2 regions of the Acetobacter sp. ESL1128 genome follow, and region 1 is predicted to be linked to the other one. Evidence: riboswitches for the same ligand, from Rfam matches in the RefSeq annotation. Region 1 holds a riboswitch; the other holds the start of a gene.
The links. Region 1 has a riboswitch for cobalamin ahead of ACSYTG_RS10230 (DUF1636 family protein). Riboswitches for the same ligand answer to the same signal wherever they lie in the genome.

Region 1 (7,588 bases):
AAGCCACGTAACGCAGGTGGAATGCGCCATCCCTTACCGCTGCATCCTGCTCTGGCGGGCCCCATGCGTCCGCAATGGTGGCCATGAAGTCCGGCGGCAGTTCCGCGCTTAAAGCTTTATATTCTGCCAGAGATAAAACGGCCTGCGGGGGGGATTGAGCCATAAGGCGGGCCAGTTCCTGCGCGGCTGGCACCGGCTGCGCCCCCAGCTGGTACCCCTGCTGCTGCATATGCTCCATAATGTTGTGCAGGCTGGCAAAACCGTCCAGACCAACGGCATGAGCCACATGCGCGCTGCCCTGCTCCAACCCTGCGCCGGGGTAGTCCGAGAGTACAATACCAACCCGTTTTTGCTCTACAGGCGTATGCCGCAACCGCGCCCATGCCATGGCCCGTGCCGCCACCATGGCAATGCCGGCATCATACGCCACGCGCTGTGCAGGCAGGCCCGGAGCCGCCTCCTGACGGAAGGAAATGGGAAATGTGGCGATTGTTCCATCAAGTTCTGGCAGAACAACCTGCATGGCAAGGTCCGAGCGCCCCAGTCCGCGTGCGCTTTTAGCCCACAAGGCCTGCGTGCAGCCCGGCTGGAGCACCTGCAAAACAGGCGCACACGCCGCATCCAGCGGGGAACTCCCCAGCCCCCCACGAGCGGAAAAACAGGTGGCATTCAACACCACATCGGGCTTTGTGCGGCGCAAATACTCAGCAACACCCTGCGCAACGCCGTGGTCCTTGAGGGATGTCACAAACAGCACCGCCACGGTGCAGCCCTGCCCGGCCAGCACCGTGGCCAGCCGTTCCACCCCCGCCATGTCCGATGCCTGAAGGTGTGCCCGGTAAAAAACCAGCACAGCCGAACAGACCGCCTGCTCACCAGTTGCTGGATACTTACGGTAAACACCCCATGTGGGCAAAGGCTCGGGCTGTGTGCCGTCATCCTCCCCATATCCGGCAAGGGCTGACATAAGCCGCAGGGCCGCGGCCATGTTATCCGGCCCACCTTGGGCAAAAAAGCCGTTCAGGCGTTGCCATTGGGCGGCCTGCACACCGTAGGACAGTTCGGTCAGACGGGTATCTTCCACCGTACCGCCTGCTGGCTGCCCAGCCCCACCGCACCCGGTATGACCGGGCAGAAACACGACAGGCACAGCCTGCTCGCGCGCCCACGCAGCCAGCTCCTCCACCCCGTAACGCCAGTAATCCAGCCCACCCAGCAGACGCACCACCACGCATCTGGCACCCTGCAAGGTACTTTCCACATACAGGTCGATCGACATGGGGTGCCGCAGGCGGGCCAGACTTGTCACCTGAACGGATGGTAAGCGGGCATGCACCTGCGCGCGCATCTGCTGTGCCGCGTGGCGCAGCCCCAGCAGATCGCTCTCTGTAAAGGATAGAACAACAATATCCGCACCGGGCAGGCCCAGGTCTTCGGCTGTATCCTGTTCATCCAGTGTCCGGTTTTCGCGGACCAGAAGGTGCATGCCCGTAAACTCCCTTACGCAGCCAGATGGCCCGCAAGAGCGGTGGCAATGGCCGTGGCGTCCAGCCCTTTCTGGCCAATGACCACAATGCGGCCCGTACGATCCTCCCCGGCACCGAGGGGACGGTCGAATTCATGCCGGAAGCGGCTGCCCACCCCCTGCACGGCCAGACGCATGGGTTTGCCTGCAACGCTTGCAAAGCCTTTCATACGCAGCACGTCAAAGCTGCGGGCCGTGTTTTGCAAGGTGGTCAGGAACTCATCCACACTGTGCTGTTCTGGCACGGCTACCACAAAGCTTTCAAAATCATCATGTTCGTGCTCGCCATCTTCCGCATCGTGGTGGGATGGGCGGGCGGCAAGGTCGCTCTCGGCCGCAGCGCCAATACCCAGCAGCACGGCAGGGTCTACCTTGCCTTCCGTTGCCCGCACAATCTGCACAGGGCGGGGAGCATGGTCCCGAATATGCTGCTCCACTGCTGCCAGTTGGGCTGCATCCAGCAGGTCGGTCTTGTTCAGCACTACCAGATCGGCAGCGTTGATCTGGTCTTCAAACACCTCGGCCAGCGGGTTGTCATGGTCCAGTGAGGGATCTTCGGCCCGCTGTGCTTCCACGGCCTGCGGGTCATCCGCAAAGCGCCCGGCAGCTACGGCAGGGGCATCCACCACGGCCACAACGCCATCTACCGTCATGCGGTTACGCACCGTGGGCCAGCCAAACGCCTTGAGCAGGGGCTTGGGCAGAGCCAGCCCTGATGTTTCAATCACCACATGTTCGGGTGGGTCGGCCCGGTCCAGCAGGGCTTCCATGGTGGGCAGGAAGTCATCCGCGACAGTGCAGCACAGGCAGCCATTGGTCAGTTCGACAATGTCTTCCTCGCGGCAACCTTCCACCCCGCAGCCACGCAGGATTTCGCCATCAATACCGAGCGAGCCGAATTCATTCACCACCACGGCAATACGGTGCCCCTGCGCCCGGCTGAGCAGGTGCCGCAGCAAGGTGGTTTTACCAGCGCCCAGAAAACCGGTGATAATGGTTACGGGCACGCGTGTCTTGGCAGCAGTCATGGTTCTTCCTGTTCGTTATAAAGCGTTGCGGGCACACGCCCCAGCACCATATCGGCCAGCGTTGCAGGGCGGCGCGATGGCATGACAGTCCCTTTGGCCGATGCCGCATACAGGCGGGCATAAGCCAGAATATCCTCAGCCTTTTCTGGCCCAAGCTGGCCCAGCAGCCATGTCCAGCGCTCGGGCATGGCTATGGCCGCGGTACACCCCCGGTCACACGCTGCCAGACAGGCCACCGGACGCAGCGTGGCGGAAGGGACTACCCCAGCCAGATGCTCCGCATCCAGCAGAACCTGCAGCCGCTCGAGCAGTTGTTCACCCGGCGGGCAATCCATGGCAGGCCCGCCCCGCCTGCACGTAACGCAGACATGCAGCACGGGTGGCCCCGCCTGTGCTGAATGAGCAGAAGAGGAAGGCAAAGAGTGTTCGGCGGTCATGCGTCTTTCCAACAGGCCGTTTTTCCACAACGTGGGGTTGTGGCAGGCATGGGGCAGTAACAACCAGCCCTCTGCCACGCATATGGCAAAGAAAACGCACCACCGGGTGCATCCGTGCCTGCCGGGCACCCCGCCAGCAAACAACGCCAGAACGCAACCATTCCCACAGGAACGGCCTTACAGACTTGTGATGGCAGGTCTCCTGGCTTGTACCCTGCCTGCACCAGCCATGAACTGACGCAAAGCACTGTTCCGCTGCCTTCCCGAGTCCTGAAAGAACCAGTGGCAACCCCGAACACGGCCGGGGCGGAACATGATGGGTACTTACAGTTGCGGGGGCAGCGACGGCCTTGCACCGGTCTTCCCTTTTCACCCCCGGTCAGGGGCACCATCAAGTGCGGGCATGATGTGCACAAAAACCCTGCCGATTCAAGGCATGTCGCGCTGTGGCCAAGCATAGCTGCACGGCACGAACAGGCCGTTAAGGACCACCCAGTGCCGTAGAGTGCGGAACATGATTGACCCACAGAGTAGGCTGGCCTAGTTTGCCCATATACTTTTTATCTCAACTATAATGACACTAAGTTAATGGACCGCATGACTGAGCAGCGCCACATGCCAGCACTGGACGAAACGTATTTTCCCGGCATGGCGCTGACCTTCCGGGTCATGCGGCTGGCAACGCTCTGGCGCACGCAACTGGACCGGGCCTTGCGCCCGCATGGCATGTCCCTTGCTGTCATGCGGCCCATGGCCTACCTGCGCATGTTGCCTGAAGGGGCGACCCAGCGTGACCTGGCCCAGACCATGAACATAGACTGCTCTGCACTGGTGCGCGTGCTTGACCTACTGGAAAAACAAAAGCTGGTCACCCGTAAACCCGATGCGCAGGACCGCCGCGCAAAACGCCTGTTTTTGACAGATGCGGGGCGGGAACAATGCAGGCTGTTCCATACGATTGCCGCTGAACTCGAGCAGACCATACGGCACTCGCTCCCTCCGGCTCAGGCCGATAGCCTGACGCAGACCCTCTCCTCCTTGCTCGAAGCGCATCATGCCCACACGCTCTGACCTGCTCACCCTGCCCGGCTCGCTCATGCACTGGGCCAACCAGCGTTTTGCCCCCGCAGTTTTTGCCGATGATGCCCGCTGGAATGGCTTTACCGCCACGGCGGGCTATACCATGCGTGTGTTCCTTTCCATTGGCATTGCGCTTTTTCTGGCCTTTGTTTTTCAGCTCCAGTCCCCACTCAGCGCGGCCACAACGGTGCTGATTGTCTCCAACCCCACGGTTGGGGCCATGGTTTCCAAAAGTGTGTGGCGTCTTATTGGTACCCTGATCGGGGCCACGATCAGCGTGGGGGTTATGGCTGTTTTTGTGCAGTCCCCCGTTCTCTACTTTGCGGTTCTGTCCGTTTTTGTCGGCCTTGCCTGTATGGTCGCCACGTTTTTACGGTTTTTTCGTGCGTATGCAGCGGTGCTGACCGGCTATACGATTGTAATTATTGCAGCCCCTGCGTTTGCCAACCCCGATGGCATTTTTCTGTCCGCCATGAGCCGCCTTTCTGTTGTGGCAACGGGCATTGTGGTTACGGCCTGCGTGTTCATGGTCACATCCGTGCGCAAACCCAGCACCGTGCTGCACAAGCTTGGTCAGGCGTTCCGGGAAACTGTTCTGCACGCCAGAACATTTCATAAAGCTGAAAGTGAACGCACAACCCCCGAAGCGCTTGATGCCACTGTAACCAGCACGCTGGAAAAACAGGAACAGAAAACCCAGAGCACCAACGCAGCTTTTCGTGGGTTCAGCCAACCGATTTATGACAGCCGCAGCAAACTGCTGGCCAACATGACCGGCCTGACCCCCGCCATAGAATTTGCCGCAGCCGACGACCCGGATATGCAAAACCGCGTGCGCAACCTGCGCCTGTGCTTAAGCCGCCTGACGGGGTTGATTGTCAGCTACCACCCATACTGGCTGACCTTTTCTGCCGGGGTGGAAGAAACCCGCGCCGTACACCTGCTGGTTGCCCAGACACTGGGTCGGATTCTGGAACTGACGGAAAACCCCGGCTGGCTGACAAACCCCGCCCCGCTCTCCACCTGCCTGCATGACGCCCTGAAAACACTGGAACAGCTTGCCCGCCAGACCACCAGCACCACCACCCTGGCCGCACTGGACAACACGCGGGACGCACTGGTGCAGATGGACCTTGCCCTGCATGACCTGACCAGCCTGCGCCCCGACCGCACACAGGCCAACATCCAGCCTTATCTGGAATGGCCAACAGCCCTGCGCAACGGCGTGCGCGGGAGTTTTATTGCCCTGCTGGCGGGCATGTTGTGGTATGTTCTGCACTGGAGTTCTGGCCCGCTGCTGATCATATACACCGTTGCGGCATCCAGCCTTTTGTCCACCACGCCCTCAGCGGCCAAGGCCAGCCCCATGATGGCGGCAGGCACTTTTCTGGCCATACCCATGGGGTTTTTGTGCCACACGCTGGCCCTGCCACGCATAGATGGTTACCCCCTGCTCTGGCTTAGTCTCTGCCTGTTCCTGCTGCCGGGCGTGTGGTTGCAGTTCCACCCGCGTTACAGCATTGGCGCGTTTGGGTATGCCGTGTTTTTTACCATGATGCTCTCGGTCAATAACCCGATTGTGTATGACGACCTGACCCTGACCAACAACTGGATGAGCATGGTGGCAGCATGCGCCCTGCTGGCCATTGTTTTCAGGGTTATTCTGCCGGCCGACCACAGGCTGGATGCCGCACGGCTGGTAACATCCCTGACGCGCAGTATTCAAAAACTGGCGCGTACCCCTTATGGCCGCACCGAACCATGGGTGGCGTGGGAAGGGCTGCAACTGCAAAAAATCTCACGCCTGATGATGCGCCTTTCCTTTATTACCACCAATCTGGACCGGCAGGGTTATACGGATGCGGCCTTTGCTTCGCTCTCCCTTGGCAGACTGATTGTGCGGCTCAAATGGAACGCGGCCCACGCAACGCTGGACCCGCAGGCACAAACCGCTCTGACAAACGCGTTTAACGCCTTTGCCCAACTGCGCCATAACCCGGCAGAAACAGCCAGTGCACTCAAACAGGCGGCTATGGCCATTCGCACCATTCCAACGCAGGAGGCCGGACTATCCCTAACCCGTGACCGAACCCTGTCCTGCCTGGAGCAGGCGGCCAATATCATTCTCTCCGTGCCCGGTTTTTTCCATGACCACGGCCCCATCCAGCAGGCAGAAGACCTGACGCGACCTGCCATTCCCGTTTCTGTCCACCCGGCTGCACGCTAGCTTTTTACTACGGACCTGCTGGGGGAATATCCCCAATACTGTAAAAAACAAATTTTAGAGAGCAACGAACTTTATAGTTTGTTTTAATAAATTAGTTTTTACGCTGTTAATATATTTTTTATGGGAACTTAACCTAACAACACCTCTTATAACCGAGCCATTACATTAATCTCCATAAGAAGAAACACCATGGCTCAAACTGATCTTGCGCTCCACACCCCCCTGCGGGCCAACCCGGCCCCGCTTGGCCTGATGGGGTTTGGCATGACCACCATTCTGCTCAACCTGCACAATGCAGGGTTTGTACCCATGGGGTCCGCCATTCTGGCCATGGGCCTGCTTTTTGGCGGCATTGCACAAATTATTGCGGGTATTCTGGAATACGGCGCGGGCAACACCTTTGGCATGACAGCCTTTATCTCCTACGGGGCATTCTGGCTGACCCTGGTGGCCCTTATTGCCATGCCACACACGGGCATTGTGCCTGCAAGCTCCCCCGCTCTGGTAGGCAGCTATCTGCTCCTCTGGGGGTTGTTCACCTTTGTCCTGTTTTTGGGCACACTGCGGGCTACACGCGCGCATCAGGTTATTTTTGGCACCCTGGTCATTCTGTTTGTATTGCTGGGGCTGGGTGATCTGCTGGCCCAGCCGGGGCTTACGGTTATCGCGGGTTACGAAGGACTGATATGTGGCCTGTCCGCCGTGTATCTGGCTGCGGCCGAAATTCTGGAAGCCCAGTTCAAATGCCCGGTCCTGCCTGTTGGGCCTTATACCCCCGCCGCAGCCTGAAGCTGCCACAGCCCATATTTTTCCAAAACAGCACGCTTTTTTAAATAATATTAGCAACGGCCCTTACCCTACGCCATGAGAGGGTAAGGGCTGCTGTGCTGCCTGCCTAACTGGTTAACGCGGCTTCCAGTGCTGCCACATCCACCGCAGCCAGCATTGAGGGCTGCCAGAGCGGGGCGTTATCGCGGTCGATCAGGCGCGCACGCACACCTTCCACAAAATCCGGACGGCCCAGCATGTAACGGACCAGCCGCCCTTCAATCGCAAAAGCCTCCTGTAACGAGGACGCCTTGCGGGCATGTTGCCAGCCATACCATGCCGCAAAAATGGACGTTGGGCAGGCGCGTGAAATGTCCTGCAAATCCGTTTGCGCTACATTCTGGTCCGAACATTCCAGCCCACGCACAATGTGCTCCAGACTGGCCGAGGGGTCGTATTCCTCCAGCGTGCAGGCCTGTGCGGGCAAGGCTAGCGGGCGAATAAGCCCAAACACATCCTCCAC
Region 2 (7,588 bases), 730 kb from region 1:
CGTGTGTGTAAAGCGTTCGAGCTGCTTTGCCACCGCAGCCATCACCTTGGGGTGGCGGTGGCCCACGTTCAGCACGGCAATACCGCCTGCAAAGTCAACGTAGCGGCGGCCTTCCACATCCCACAGCTCCGCGTTTTCGGCCCGGTCGGCAAAAACGGGGGTGGAGGTGGAAACCCCGCGCGGCACGGCGTTGTTACGGCGGGCCAGCAGGTCTTTGTTGGTGGTGCTCATGTCAGGTTTGGCTCCGGTTGGCGGTCATATGGTCCGGCCCGTGTTTGGGGCGGGACAAACATGTTCGTTCCGTAAGTGGTTTTATTGCACGCGGGGAGGCGCTTTTTTGGTGCGTGGGTGGTGATGAAAAATCAACACCCGATCCTTCGGCGCCAGACCCGTTCTTCTGGCAGTTTATGCCGGAGGGGGCAGGGGGGTGTCCGCCTCCTGCGCAACCTGTTCCATCAGCCATGTGCGGAAGGTGCGCAGGGAGGGTTTTTCCCACATCTGTTCGGAGGCGCGCAGCACGTAGGCCCCCAGCGGTGTGGCCTTGAGCGGGGTTTGTGTGGGCTGCACGCGCACCAGCCGCCCGCTAAGCAGGTCATCACCAAGCAAAAATGGGTTGCCAAGGGCTATACCCTCCCCCGCGCGGGCGGCGGCCAACGTAATATGGGCCTGCCATAACCTGCCTGCGGTGGGAATGGTGGCGGCCTGAACCCCTTGTGCTGCAAACCAGCGCCGCCATTCCGTATCGTCCTCCTCATGCAGCAGGGGGGCGTCCAGCAGGTCTTCGGTTGTGTGGGGCTGGCCGCCAAGGGCCTGAATGCACTGGGGAGATGCGACGGGAAAAACCGGCGGGCGGGCAATGGCCATATGCCGGATGGTGCGTGGTTCTGGCGTTGTGCTGCCATCGCGCACATAGCCGATCTGGGCATGGTTGGTGGATTCCACACCGCTGATGTGGAAGGCTGCACTGGCATCCACCGAGCGGAGCTGCACCTCCATATGCGGGTGCAGTTTGCGAAAGGCGTAAAGCCGGGGCAGCAGCCAGTGGTAGGCAAACCCGTGCACGCAGGTCACGGTCAGGGGGGCTACGCGGTTGCGCATATCTGCCGTGGCCGTGGCCAAACCGTCCAGCAGGGGGGCTATGCGGTCGTAATAGGTCTGGCCTGCCTGGGTGAGCCCGCCAGTGGTCTTGTCGCGCAAGGTGATGCCCAGGGAGAGTTCAAGGTCGCGGATATGGCGGCTGATGGCGGCGTGGTCTACGCGCAGCTCCGTGGCCGCCCGCCGGATGCCACCCGTGCGGGCGAAGGCGACAAAGGCGTTCAGGGCGGACAGGGGGGGAATACGGTAGCGTGGGTCCATGGGTCTGGTGTGCTGGGTCATGTCCGGGGTGGCTGGCCCGCCATTGGAGGGTAAATGGCCCAAAAAGCAAGCACCCGCCCCATGTTTGCCTCTGGCCATGTTGGGGCGGTATGGGGCGCGGGTGGGGTTTTTGCGTTGCAAATCGGTTAAAATATAGGCTATTGCGCAGTTCATTATAGCCAACGGTCCCGCGCAAGCGGAATAAAAGGGAATGCCGTATTCTCCCCCGTGGGAGATCAGTCGGCGACTGCCCCCGCAACTGTAGGCGGAGAGTATCTGGCCCGAGCGGTGTTGTGCATCGCTGCCACTGGTTGCCCCGCAACCGGGAAGGTTGGGCCTGATGCGTTGATCCGCAAGTCAGGAGACCTGCCGTTGCCGCTCATGCCTTGATCGCCGGACGGGGGTGCCGGAGATGGATGCTCGACCATGCTACTTTATCCCTGACGGCCCTTTTTCCCATACGCGCATTTCATTCAACAGCACGCCCCGCTCCGGGGTGGGGAAAACAGGCTTGATTCCATGATTTTTTTACAAAAAACAGCCCGTATGCGCTGGCGTCTGGCGCTTTTGTGCCAATCCGTAGGTGTTGCTGGTGTGCTTTTGCCCGCAGCCGCATTTGCGCAGAATGCGGAGACGCAGCTGGAGCAGGACCGCCGGCGTCTGGGCAATTCCGGCCCTCTGGTGTCCGAGGTTGACCCTGCCACGGTGCGTGACAGCATGCGCGCGGCAGAAGCGGCTGCCTCCAAGAATGATGAAGACCACCCCGACCTGAGCGACCACCTGCTGGGCAATATGTGGGGCGCACGTGACTGGATGGCCCGCCACGGCATTACGCTCGATATTCAGGAAGTGGATGAACTGTGGGGCAATACCTCAGGCGGCACCGCATCAGCAGCCGATGGGGCAAATGGCTCGGGCACCGGCCCGGCCTATGACGGCATGACCATGCCAACCCTGACCGTGGACCTGGAAAAACTCATCGGCCTCAAGGGCGGTATTTTCAATATCAGCGCACTCCAGCTGCGCGGACGCTCGATCTCGCAGGATCATCTGGGCGTGTTCAACCCCGCATCCGGGTTTGAGGCAGACCGCTCCACCCGCCTGTTCGAGCTGTGGTACCAGCAGTCCTTCCTTGGCGGCAAGCTCGACGTCAAGATCGGGCAGCAGGATCTGGATACCGAATTCCTGATCAGTGATTACGGCAGCCTTTACCTCAACTCCAACTTCGGCTGGCCCATGGCGCCATCGGTCAACCTGTATGGGGGTGGGCCGTCCTGGCCGCTGGCATCCCCCGCCATCCGCATCCGCTACCGGCCCACGGACCAGTTTACCGTCATGTTTGCCGCAGCGGATGATAACCCGCCGGGCAACCGCTACAACTCTACCGCCATCCAGCAGGCCACAGGCTCGGATGCAGGGCAGACCAACGACCCGACCAGCCAGAATGCCAACAACAATGCCTCGGGCACCCAGTTCAACATGGGCACGGGGGCGCTGCTCATGACCGAGCTGCAATATGCCATCAACCCCCAGCCTGATGACATGTCCAAGGTCACCAAGGACCCCGGCCTGCCCGGTATTTACAAGCTGGGTGGTTTTTACGACACCGCCAAGTTTGCAGACTACCGCTACAACAAGAACGGGGGTTCGCTGGGAACAGCGGTGCTGAACGGCAGCACCAACCAGCGTGACCTGACCCCGCGCTGGGACCGTGGCAACTGGATGGTTTACGGCATTATCGACCAGATGATCTGGCGTCCCTCGCTCCAGTCTCCCCAGTCTGTGGGTGTGTTTGCCCGTGCCACGGGCAATGGTGGTGACCGCAACCTGATCAGCTTTGCCGTGGATGCGGGGATCAACCTCAAGGCCCCCTTCAAGGGGCGTGACAACGATACGGTGGGCGTAGGCTGGGGTATTGGCCGTGCCTCTTACGGGCAGCGCCAGTTTGACCGGGACTCCGGCACACACCGGCAGGGGAATGAAAACCATCTGGAAGTCACCTATCAGGCGCAGGTCATGCCCTGGTGGGTCATGCAGCCGGACTTCCAGTATGTCTGGAACCCTTCGGGCGGGATCCCTCTCTCATGGGGGGATTCACCCAAACGGATCGGGAACGAGGCCATCTTCGGCCTCCACTCCAGTATTACTTTCTAATGACCCAGCAGGCAGGGGGGAATGACGCAGGAGGATGGCGGACCGTCGGTTAAAACTCTTGCCGTGTGATGCCATAATTCTATGATGCACCCACGACAACCATGAGAGTACGCAGTTTTTTCTGACCGACCCGCACACGTTTTGCGTTGTGTCACCTTGCCAAGAAAGAAAAGGATAACACCATGAACACATCCGTTCATACAAATGCCCCCGCACTGGTGGCCGATGCGGGCATCCCCCTGCGTGAGATTCTGCCCTGGGGCGTGTTCGGCCTGATCATGGCAGCACTGCTGATTTACTTTGTGGGTGCGGAACAGGGTGCCACTTCCCTTATTTCTGGCCATTCCGTGCATGAATTCGTGCATGACGGCCGCCACCTTCTTGGCTTCCCCTGCCATTAAATAACTAGGCGTCAGGAAAGAACTCATCTCATGGTTGGTCGTCTTCTCGCCCGCGGCATGGTCGCGGGTATTGTGGCTGCGTTGTTGACCTTTGTGTTTGCCAAACTGTTTGGCGAGCCACAGGTGGCTCTGGCCATTGCCTTTGAATCCGCACAGGACGCCGCGGCAGGTATCGCGCCCGAGCCCGAACTGGTCAGCCGTTCGGTGCAGGCATCCTATGGCCTGCTGACCGCAGTGCTCATGTATGGTGCGGCCTATGGTGGCGCGTTCGCCATTGTGTTTGCTCTGGCTTACAAACGCCTGAACCTGTCCAGCCCGCGCGTACTGGCGCTGCTGCTTGCGGGTATTGGCTTTTTAACCTTTGTCCTTATCCCCGATCTTAAATATCCGCCCAACCCACCCGCTGTGGGGCTGGAGGAAACCATTGGCCTGCGTACAGCCATGTATTTTGCCATGGTGGGGATTGCCATTGCCATTTCCATGATCTCGCTGCTGGTCGGTCGGGCGCTGGTGGCATCTCTGGGACGCTGGAACGCGGCCTTGTGCGGCATTGCCTTGGGTCTGGCCCTTGTGGTGCTGGCGCAGTTCGGTCTGCCAGACATTAACGAAGTTCCGGGTAATTTCCCCGCCATTGTGCTCTGGCGCTTCCGCGAGGCAGCCATTGGCATGCAGCTTGTCATGTGGTCCTCTCTGGGGCTGGTTTTTGGCGCACTGGCCGAAAAACTGTTGCAGTCCCCGCGTGCACAGGCGCGCTAACGCTAGAACAGCCTTTATGCCGGTATAAAAAAAGGGCCACGCAACTGCGTGGCCCTTTTTTGTTGGAGCGTATGGCCTTGCCAGAACAAGGCCATACGTCCTGGGGATTAGAAAGTAATACTGGAGTGGAGGCCGAAGATGGCCTCGTTCCCGATCCGTTTGGGTGAATCCCCCCATGAGAGAGGGATCCCGCCCGAAGGGTTCCAGACATACTGGAAGTCCGGCTGCATGACCCACCAGGGCATGACCTGCGCCTGATAGGTCACTTCCAGATGGTTTTCGTTCCCCTGCCGGTGTGTGCCGGAGTCCCGGTCAAACTGGCGCTGCCCGTAAGAGGCACGGCCAATGCCCCAGCCCACGCCCACCGTATCATTGTCACGCCCCTTGAAGGGGGCCTTGAGGTTGATCCCCGCATCCACGGCAAAGCTGATCAGGTTGCGGTCACCACCATTGCCCGTGGCACGGGCAAACACACCCACAGACTGGGGAGACTGGAGCGAGGGACGCCAGATCATCTGGTCGATAATGCCGTAAACCATCCAGTTGCCACGGTCCCAGCGCGGGGTCAGGTCACGCTGGTTGGTGCTGCCGTTCAGCACCGCTGTTCCCAGCGAGCCCCCGTTCTTGTTGTAGCGGTAGTCTGCAAACTTGGCGGTGTCGTAAAAACCACCCAGCTTGTAAATACCGGGCAGGCCGGGGTCCTTGGTGACCTTGGACATGTCATCAGGCTGGGGGTTGATGGCATATTGCAGCTCGGTCATGAGCAGCGCCCCCGTGCCCATGTTGAACTGGGTGCCCGAGGCATTGTTGTTGGCATTCTGGCTGGTCGGGTCGTTGGTCTGCCCTGCATCCGAGCCTGTGGCCTGCTGGATGGCGGTAGAGTTGTAGCGGTTGCCCGGCGGGTTATCATCCGCTGCGGCAAACATGACGGTAAACTGGTCCGTGGGCCGGTAGCGGATGCGGATGGCGGGGGATGCCAGCGGCCAGGACGGCCCACCCCCATACAGGTTGACCGATGGCGCCATGGGCCAGCCGAAGTTGGAGTTGAGGTAAAGGCTGCCGTAATCACTGATCAGGAATTCGGTATCCAGATCCTGCTGCCCGATCTTGACGTCGAGCTTGCCGCCAAGGAAGGACTGCTGGTACCACAGCTCGAACAGGCGGGTTGAGCGGTCTGCCTCAAACCCGGATGCGGGGTTGAACACGCCCAGATGATCCTGCGAGATCGAGCGTCCGCGCAGCTGGAGTGCGCTGATATTGAAAATACCGCCCTTGAGGCCGATGAGTTTTTCCAGGTCCACGGTCAGGGTTGGCATGGTCATGCCGTCATAGGCCGGGCCGGTGCCCGAGCCATTTGCCCCATCGGCTGCCGATGCGGTGCCGCCTGAGGTATTGCCCCACAGTTCATCCACTTCCTGGATGTCGAGCGTAATGCCGTGGCGGGCCATCCAGTCACGTGCGCCCCACATATTGCCCAGCAGGTGGTCGCTCAGGTCGGGGTGGTCTTCATCATTCCTGGAGGCAGCCGCTTCTGCCGCGCGCATGCTGTCACGCACCGTGGCAGGGTCAACCTCGGACACCAGAGGGCCGGAATTGCCCAGACGCCGGCGGTCCTGCTCCAGCTGCGTCTCCGCATTCTGCGCAAATGCGGCCGTGCTGGAGAGTAGGGATAAAGCAAGTGATACAAAAACAGTTTTTGAAAATGCTCTGCTTTTGTGCCCGCTACCCGGTGGGGTGCGGCGCGGCGCCAGACAGGAGGTTGACATTGGGTTGCATCCTATATGCGAATAATTATCAAAAACACTAATATGGGAATGGGGGATAAGTTAAATATGTTTTAATTGCAACCCTGCAATACAAAAAAAGGGCAGGGATTTGGCACAATCCCTGCCCTTTTCACCAGAAATCAGAAAAGATTACTTCTGGGGGTAGTTAAACGTAAAGGTTTCGGTAAACGGTGCCCAAAAGCCCGGTGTACCGGTTTCCTTGTCTGTGTGGTGCAGGAAGCCGTTGGTTTCGGGCGAGCTGTAGCGGAACACAACCGTATAGGTGCCTGGGCCATCCATTTTGACATTGTTGGCGTAGTGCGCACCATCTTTTGCAGTCATGGCGTGCAGAATGCCTTCATTTTTCCAGTTGGACCCTTTTTTGGTCAGCGTGTAGTCCACGCCAATGTAGGGGATCCATGCACCATCGGCAAAACCCCAGGGGTTATCAGCAGTTGCATGCACGTCGGTTTCCAGATGGATGGTGTCTGCACCCATGGCCATGTCTTTGGGCATGGGGGCCATTTCCACACCAATCAGGTAGTTGGCGGCAATTTCCATATCATGGGCCTGCACGGGGCCACCAACGGGGTATTCACGCGCCATGGCCGGTGCGGCATAGGCGGCGGAAATGGCGGTCAGAACGGAAAAAGCTTTGATACAACGCTTCATTTCAGGTCTCTATGATCAGAAGTGCCTCAAGGCACAGGGTTGAAAAAGTGGGGTTTTATGGTGAGGGGGAGGGGTGTGGGCGGGTGCGCACAAAGCGTTCTGTTACCAGCAGGCATACAAGGGTCAGACCCCAGACCAGAATCTGGATCCCTGTTGGCCTGTCGGTGTAACCGGCAAGGGCTTTGGCCGTGCGGCCAGCAAGGCTGCCATCGGACAACAGCCAGGATGTATCCCAGATGTCGTAACCCAGTGCCGGAATCAGGTCATCCGATGCGAGCAGGGCCGCGGCCTGAGAGGCCATGCCAGCCGCCAGAAGGGAGACCAGAATATTGGTAACGGCAAAAAGATGCCGCAAGGGAATAATGATCAGCCCGCGATACAGGGCGTAAGACAGGGCAGCACCACCCAGAACGCCCAGCAGGCCACCGCTGAGCAGGGAAAACGCGCCAACATGGGTGGATACGGCAATACCGTACAGGAACA

Region 2: it holds a riboswitch for cobalamin, as region 1 does, so the genes downstream of both, ACSYTG_RS00710 (carbohydrate porin) here and ACSYTG_RS10230 (DUF1636 family protein) in region 1, are expected to answer to the same signal.

Annotation. Positions count from the first base shown of each region.
Region 1 is NZ_CP196369.1:2,206,428-2,214,015, forward strand. It holds gene cobN (cobaltochelatase subunit CobN) at 1-1,486, opposite strand, end outside; gene cobW (cobalamin biosynthesis protein CobW) at 1,501-2,553, opposite strand; gene ACSYTG_RS10230 (DUF1636 family protein) at 2,550-2,990, opposite strand; cobalamin riboswitch at 3,166-3,398, opposite strand; gene ACSYTG_RS10235 (MarR family winged helix-turn-helix transcriptional regulator) at 3,588-4,061, shown strand; gene ACSYTG_RS10240 (FUSC family protein) at 4,087-6,297, shown strand; gene ACSYTG_RS10245 (acetate uptake transporter) at 6,487-7,086, shown strand; gene ACSYTG_RS10250 (enoyl-CoA hydratase/isomerase family protein) at 7,193-7,588, opposite strand, start outside.
Region 2 is NZ_CP196369.1:146,405-153,992, forward strand. It holds gene gabT (4-aminobutyrate--2-oxoglutarate transaminase) at 1-231, opposite strand, end outside; gene ACSYTG_RS00705 (LysR substrate-binding domain-containing protein) at 406-1,356, opposite strand; cobalamin riboswitch at 1,523-1,744, shown strand; gene ACSYTG_RS00710 (carbohydrate porin) at 1,903-3,510, shown strand; gene ACSYTG_RS00715 (CbtB domain-containing protein) at 3,693-3,911, shown strand; gene ACSYTG_RS00720 (CbtA family protein) at 3,942-4,667, shown strand; gene ACSYTG_RS00725 (carbohydrate porin) at 4,775-6,433, opposite strand; gene ACSYTG_RS00730 (iron transporter) at 6,584-7,105, opposite strand; gene ACSYTG_RS00735 (FTR1 family iron permease) at 7,161-7,588, opposite strand, start outside.